Regions from separate parts of the Kitasatospora sp. NPDC057692 genome, predicted to be linked through region 1. Evidence: riboswitches for the same ligand, from Rfam matches in the RefSeq annotation. Region 1 holds a riboswitch; the other holds the start of a gene.

Region 1 (3,376 bases):
CCCCCGGTTGGACGCCACCAGGACGGGGGCGGCGCCGGTCGGATTCGAACGCTCGGTCGTGTCAGAGCCCATGGTTGGTTGGTTGCCGGGGGTCCGGCGCGGCAAACGTGTCAGTGCCGGGTGGCGTACTCGGGAACGGTGTGCATCGGCGGGCGCTCGGTCGCGGTGACCGGGTGGGTGTGGGCGGTGAAGGCGCGGGTCCGAGGGTCGCGGGTGAACTGGGTGAGCCGGGGGTGCAGCAGGTCGGCGGAGGCCTTGAGCCGGTGGGAGCGGTCGAGCCGTTCCAGCGCGGTGCGGTAGATGGTGGCGGCCATCCGGCCGAGTGCCTGGCCGTCCTGGTGCCGGTGGTGGCGGACGCCGACGTCGACCTGGGCGAGCGCGTCCAGGCCGGCCGTCTCCAGGGCGTCGACCAGCAGGCCGAGTTCGACCCCGTAGCCGGTGGGGAAGGGCAGCCGTTCGAGCAGTGAGCGCCGGGCCGCGTACTCGCCGCCGAGCGGCTGGACGAAACCGGCGAGTTCCGGCCAGTGCAGGTTGAGCAGCGGGCGGGCGACCAGCTCGGTGACCCGGCCGCCGCCGGCCGGTACGACCGCGCCGTCCGTTTCGAGCGGCCGGTCGTACATCGCCTTGACCAGCTGGATGTCCGGCTCGGTGAGCAGCGGGCCGATGATGCCGGAGACCAGGGCGGGGTCGAACTCGCGCAGGTCGGCGTCCACGAAGCAGACGATCTCGCCGCGGGTGACCAGCAGCGAGCGCCAGAGCACCTCGCCCTTGCCGGGGGCGGCGGGTATCCGGGGGAGGATCGCGTCGCGGTGGACGACGGTGGCGCCGGCCGCGGCGGCGACCTCGGCGGTGGCGTCGGCGGAGCCGGAGTCGACCACCACCAGTTCGTCGACCAGCGGCAGCCGCTCCATCAGCTCGCGGCGGATGACCCGGACGATCTCGCCGACGGTGGCCTCCTCGTCCAGGGCGGGCAGCACGACGCTGACCGTGCCGGCCGGGCCGAGCGCGCGCTTGGCCGCCGACAGCGTGTGCACCGGTCGGTCGGCCGCGCTCCACGAGCGTCGGCGCAGCCAGGACGCCGTCTCGGGGAGGAGCTCGGGGGTCGGTTCGGCGGGCACGGTGCGCTCCTCGGCGGGTTCGGGTACGGGTCCTGGTGGGACGGGGCATCTCGCGTGGCGGACGGTGCCGTTCGGGGTTGACGCCTTCGGATACAGTCTTCGTACAGCGGTCGGACCTTCGCACGCCGGGGTCACCGCTGAGCAGGACCACAACTTCACAGAGCTCATCCAGAGGGACTGAGGGAACGGCCCGTTGACGTCCCGGCAACCTTCTCGCACGGTCGGCTTCAGGCCCCGGCGGGACAGGTGCCAATTCCGGCCCGGGCGCGACCGCGTCACGGGGAAGATGAGGAGAGAGGCCTCGCCACATGGCTATCGACACCACCGCACCCGTCACCGTTGACCTCGGTCCCGCAGCCCAGCTGTCCTGTCGGGAGTGCGGAACCAGGTTCCCGCTCGGTCCCAGCTTCGCCTGCCTGGAGTGCTTCGGCCCGCTGGAGATCGCCTACGACTTCGGCAGCGAGGGCGCCGAGGAGCTGCGCAAGCGGATCGAGGCAGGCCCGGCGTCGATCTGGCGCTACGCGCCGCTGCTGCCGGTCCCCGCGGACGTCGCGACCAAGCCGAACCTCAACCCGGGGTGGACCCCGCTGGTGAAGGCCGACAACCTCGGCCGCGAGCTCGGCTTCACCGCGCAGCTGCACGTCAAGGACGACTCCGGCAACCCGACCCACTCCTTCAAGGACCGCGTGGTGGCCTGCGCCATCGAGGCGGCCCGCGCGTTCGGCTACACCACGCTGTCCTGCTCCTCGACCGGCAACCTGGCCGGCGCGGTGGGCGCGGCGGCGGCCCGGGCGGGCTTCCGGTCCTGCGTGTTCATCCCGCACGACCTGGAGCAGGGCAAGGTCGTGATGGCCGGGGTGTACGGCGGCGAGCTGGTCGGCATCGAGGGCAACTACGACGACGTGAACCGGTTCTGCTCGGAGCTGATCGGGGACCCGGCCGGCGAGGGCTGGGGCTTCGTCAACGTCAACCTGCGGCCGTACTACGGCGAGGGCTCCAAGACGCTCGCGTTCGAGATCTGCGAGCAGCTGGGCTGGCGGCTGCCGGAGCAGATCGTGATCCCGATCGCCTCGGGCTCCCAGCTCACCAAGATCGACAAGGGCCTGCAGGAGCTGATCAGGCTCGGTCTGGTCGAGGACCGGCCGTACCGGATCTTCGGCGCCCAGGCGGCGGGCTGCTCGCCGGTCTCGGCCGCCTTCAAGGCCGGCCACGACGTGATCCGACCGGTCAAGCCGGACACCATCGCCAAGTCGCTGGCGATCGGCAACCCGGCCGACGGCCCGTACGTGCTGGACATCGCCCGGCGCACCGGCGGCGCGGTGGAGGACGTGACGGACGAGGAGGTCGTGGCCGCGATCCGGCTGCTGGCCCGCACCGAGGGCATCTTCGCGGAGACCGCGGGCGGCGTGACGATCGGCGTGCTCAAGAAGCTGGTCGAGACCGGTCAGCTGGACCCGTCGAAGGAGACCGTCGCGATCAACACCGGCGACGGCCTGAAGACCCTCGACGCGGTCGCGGAGGCCGGGATGACCGCCGTCATCCGGCCGAACCTGGAGTCCTTCCGGGACGCCGGCCTGGCGTCCCTCTGACACCCGCACCCCACCCGCGCCCCACCCGCACCGCCCCGTACCGCCCGCGCGCCCGCACCGAGGAGACCCCCATGAGCGCCAACGTCCGCATCCCGACCATCCTGCGCACCTACACCGGCGGCGCCAGCGAGGTGCCCGCCGAGGGCGCCACGCTGGGCGAGGTCATCGCCGACCTGGAGAAGAACCACGCGGGGATCGCCGCGCGCGTCCTGGACGACACCGGCAAGCTGCGCCGTTTCGTGAACGTCTACGTGAACGACGACGACGTGCGCTTCGCCGAGGGCCTCGCGACGGAGATCAAGGACGGCGCGAACATCTCGATCATCCCGGCGGTCGCCGGCGGAGCCGCGCCGCGCCCGTTCCCGCCGGGACGGGTGTGCCGTCACCGGCCGTCCGCGGCACGGAATTCGGTGCCGCGGACGGCCGTGCGCATTTTGGCGGGAATATTTGCGGTCCCGCTCGGAGTAAAGTGTCGCTCGACCGGGAACAGGGGCCGCCCTCCCCCTTGTCCGGGAACGAATCCACCGCACCGTCACCACCGCCGCCGTCCGCCCGTCGAGACCGGGAGCGGGCCCGGGGGCCGGGAAACATGTCAGGCCGGTGTCAGAATTCTGGCGGCATTTTTAGGCAATACGTCCGCTATGTCCGGTGGGAATTGCGGCTTTCCTC
Region 2 (3,376 bases), on a different contig from region 1:
GGCGGGCTCGGGCTCGCCCGGCAGCTGAAGGACGAGATCTACGGGTGCCCGCCGCTGCTGGCGCTGATCGGCCGGCCGCAGGACTCCTGGCTGGCGGCCTGGAGCCGGGCGGACGCGGCGATCTCCCGGCCGGTGGACCCGGTGGCGCTGGCCGAGGCCGTCGCCACGCTGCTGCGGGCCCGGCTGGCGAAGCGGACGCCGGCCGCGGGCTAGCGGTCCCGGCGTCTCACCCCGCGTCTCAGTACAAGAGAAGAAGGGTGAACGGCGGAGCCCCGGGACCCCGCCGCTCGATAGGCTGACTCCGTCCCTACGTCCTTCCCCGTCCGCGGGGAGCGAGAGCTGGAGTCGGCCATGGTGAACGTGCACCCTGCGAACGGCGGTAACGAGCCCGCGCAGGTGGTCCGCACCTGGCCGGACATCCTGTCGACGCTACTGAGGGGGGAGGACCTCGACCGCTCGGCCACCGCCTGGGCGATGGACCGGATCATGAGCGGGGAGGCCTCCCCGGTGCAGATCGCCGGCTTCATGGTGGCGCTGCGGGCCAAGGGCGAGACGGTCGACGAGATCTCGGGCCTGGTGGACTCGATGTACTCGCACGCCGAGCCGCTCTCCATCCCCGGCCCGGCGGTGGACATCGTCGGCACCGGCGGCGACCGGGCCAAGACCGTGAACATCTCCACGATGTCGGCGATCGTCGCCGCGGCGGCCGGCGCCAAGGTGGTCAAGCACGGCAACCGGGCCGCCTCCTCGGCGAGCGGTTCCTCGGACGTGCTGGAGAAGCTGGGCATCCGCCTGGACCTGGCGCCCCGCCGGGTCGCCGAGGTCGCCGAGGAGGTCGGGCTGACCTTCTGCTTCGCGGCCAGGTTCCACCCGTCGATGCGGCACGCCGGTCCGGCCCGCAGCGAGCTCGGGGTGCCCACCGCGTTCAACATCCTCGGCCCGCTCACCAACCCGGCCCGGGTGACCTCGCACGCCATCGGCTGCTTCGACACCCGCCTCGCCGGGCTGATCGCCGGGGTGCTGGCGCGGCGCGGCGCCAGTGCGCTGGTCTTCCGGGGCGACGACGGGCTGGACGAGCTGACCATCACCACCACCTCGCGGGTCTGGGTGGTCCGGGACGGCGCGGTCACCGAGACCTCCTTCGACCCGCGCGAGGTCGGCATCGAGCCGGTCGGCATCGAGGCGCTGCGCGGCGGGGACCCGGCGTACAACGCGGAGGTCGCGCGCCGGCTGCTGGCCGGGGAGCACGGGCCGGTGCGGGACGCGGTGCTGCTGAACTCCGCGGCCGCGCTGGTGGCGCTGGACCTGACCGGCGCGCCGCTCGCCGAGCAGCTCGGGGCGGCCATGCGGCGCACCGCCGCGGCCATCGACTCGGGGGCCGCGCGCGATCTGCTGAAGCACTGGTCGGAGGCCACCGCCCGGGCGTGACGCCACAGTTGGGGCCCATCGGGAATCCTCCCGGTGGGCCCCGACGCATGTCCGGGATGCGGACGGCTGTTTGACCGCGGGGCGGACGCGACCTAGAGTCTTCGCCAGGTCATGAGCGACAGCGTCAAGCCCCAGCTGGCTGTCCGGCAACCCTCCGTCCGTGGCGGGGTGCCCTGGGTGAGGACCGGGTCACGCGGCGCGCCGTCCGTGTGGCAAGCGCGGACGCCGGACGAATCGCACTCCCGGGGTCCCTCGACCCGTACAGGAGTGCATCCTCATGTCCCTCTCGACCTCCCTCTGCGCCCCCCTCGCCGTCCTCGGCCACGACGTCCAGGTCCCGCTCGCCAACGGTGACAAGGTCGGCTACGCGGCGCTCGACTACGCCGCCAGCTCCCCGGCGCTCCAGCGGGTCTGGGACGACGTCGCCGCCTACGCCCCCTACTACGGCAGCGTGCACCGCGGCGCCGGCTACCTGTCGCAGCTCTCCACCGACCTGTTCGAGCAGAGCCGCCGCACCGTCACCGAGTTCCTCGACCTGCGCGAGGGCGACCAGGTGGTCTTCACCCGCGCCACCACCGACTCGCTCAACCTGCTGGCCGGCGCCGTCCCGGCCGGGACGCAGGTGTTCGCCTTCGAGACCGAGCACCACGCCTCGCTGCTGCCCTGGGCGCACGCCGGCCTGCCGGTCACCTACCTGCGCGCCCCGCGCTCGCACGCCGAGGCGGTCGCCGCCTTCGACGCCGCGCTCGCCGGGGCGCCCGAGGGCCCGAAGCTGCTCTGCGTCACCGGCGCCTCGAACGTCACCGGTGAGCTGTGGCCGGTCGCCGAGCTGACCCGGACCGCCCACCGGCACGGCGCCCGGGTGGTGCTGGACGCCGCGCAGCTGGCCCCGCACCACCGGGTCTCGGTGCGCGAGCTGGACGTCGACTGGATCGCCTTCTCCGGCCACAAGCTGTACGCGCCGTTCGGCGCCGGGGTGCTGGCCGGCCGGGCCGACTGGCTGGACGAGGCCGACCCGTACCTGGCCGGCGGCGGCGCCACCCGCACGGTGGCCCGCGAGGCCGACGGCTCGGTGGCCGTGCAGTGGCACACCGGCCCGGCCCGGCACGAGGCCGGCTCGCCCAACGTCATCGGCGCCTACGCGATCGCCTCGGCCTGCCGGGCGCTCACCGAGGCCGGGTTCGACGCGCTGGAGGCCCGCGAGCGGGCGCTGGTCGCGCGGCTGAAGGCCGGACTGGCCGAGATCCCCGAGGTCCGGGTGCTGAACCTGTTCGGCTCCGACTCGGACCGGGTGGGCGTGCTCTCCTTCGTCGTCCGCGGCTGGAACAGCTCGCACTTCTCGGCCGCGCTGTCCGCCGAGTACGGCATCGGGGTCCGCGACGGCCTGTTCTGCGCCCACCCGCTGGTGCGCACCCTGCTCGGCGACGAGGAGGCCGCGCCCTCGGAGTGCGGTGCGCCGGAGCCCTCGCTGCCCGGCGAGCGCAGCCTGAACGCGATCCGGGTGAGCTTCGGCGCGGGCACCCCGGACGAGCACGTGGACCGGTTCCTGAGCGCCGTCCGGGAGCTGGTCACGGACGGCGCGGCCTGGACCTACCGCAACGAGGGCGGCCGCTGCGTCGCCGACACCCGCCGGGAGGGCTGAGCGGCCCCGCCCGGTCCTACTCGTCCAGGCCGATCGAGAAGGCGGCCTCCAGGTCGTGCTGGGAGTACGTGCGGAAGGCGATCTGGGTCTCGGTGTGCGCCACGCCAGGGATCTTGTTGAGCCGGCCGGGGATCACCTCGGCGAGGTCGTCGTGCCGCCGCACCCGCACCATCGCGACCAGGTCGTAGCCGCCGGTCACCGAGTAGACCTCGCTGACGCCCTCGATGGCGGCGATCGCCTCCGCGATCTCCGGGATGCGGTCGACGCTGGTCTTGATCAGGACGATGGCGGTGATCACGGTGGCGT

Evidence for each region. A riboswitch is a leader RNA that binds a small molecule or an ion and turns the genes downstream of it on or off. The one in region 1 is predicted to bind S-adenosylmethionine.
Region 2: another riboswitch for S-adenosylmethionine. It lies ahead of ACFVFS_RS29535 (aminotransferase class V-fold PLP-dependent enzyme); the one in region 1 lies ahead of thrC (threonine synthase).

Annotation. Positions count from the first base shown of each region.
Region 1 is NZ_JBHVIV010000006.1:13,137-16,512, forward strand. Features, by position in the region: gene ACFVFS_RS05140 (trehalose-6-phosphate synthase) at 1-72, opposite strand, end outside; gene ACFVFS_RS05145 (glucosyl-3-phosphoglycerate synthase) at 111-1,118, opposite strand; SAM riboswitch class I at 1,280-1,411, shown strand; gene thrC (threonine synthase) at 1,427-2,707, shown strand; partial or broken gene ACFVFS_RS05155 (ubiquitin-like small modifier protein 1) at 2,779-3,051, shown strand.
Region 2 is NZ_JBHVIV010000065.1:18,300-21,675, reverse strand. Features, by position in the region: gene ACFVFS_RS29545 (hypothetical protein) at 1-213, shown strand, start outside; gene trpD (anthranilate phosphoribosyltransferase) at 352-1,428, shown strand; SAM riboswitch class IV at 1,536-1,653, shown strand; gene ACFVFS_RS29535 (aminotransferase class V-fold PLP-dependent enzyme) at 1,706-3,070, shown strand; gene ACFVFS_RS29530 (Lrp/AsnC ligand binding domain-containing protein) at 3,087-3,368, opposite strand; gene ACFVFS_RS29525 (rhomboid family intramembrane serine protease) at 3,365-3,376, opposite strand, start outside.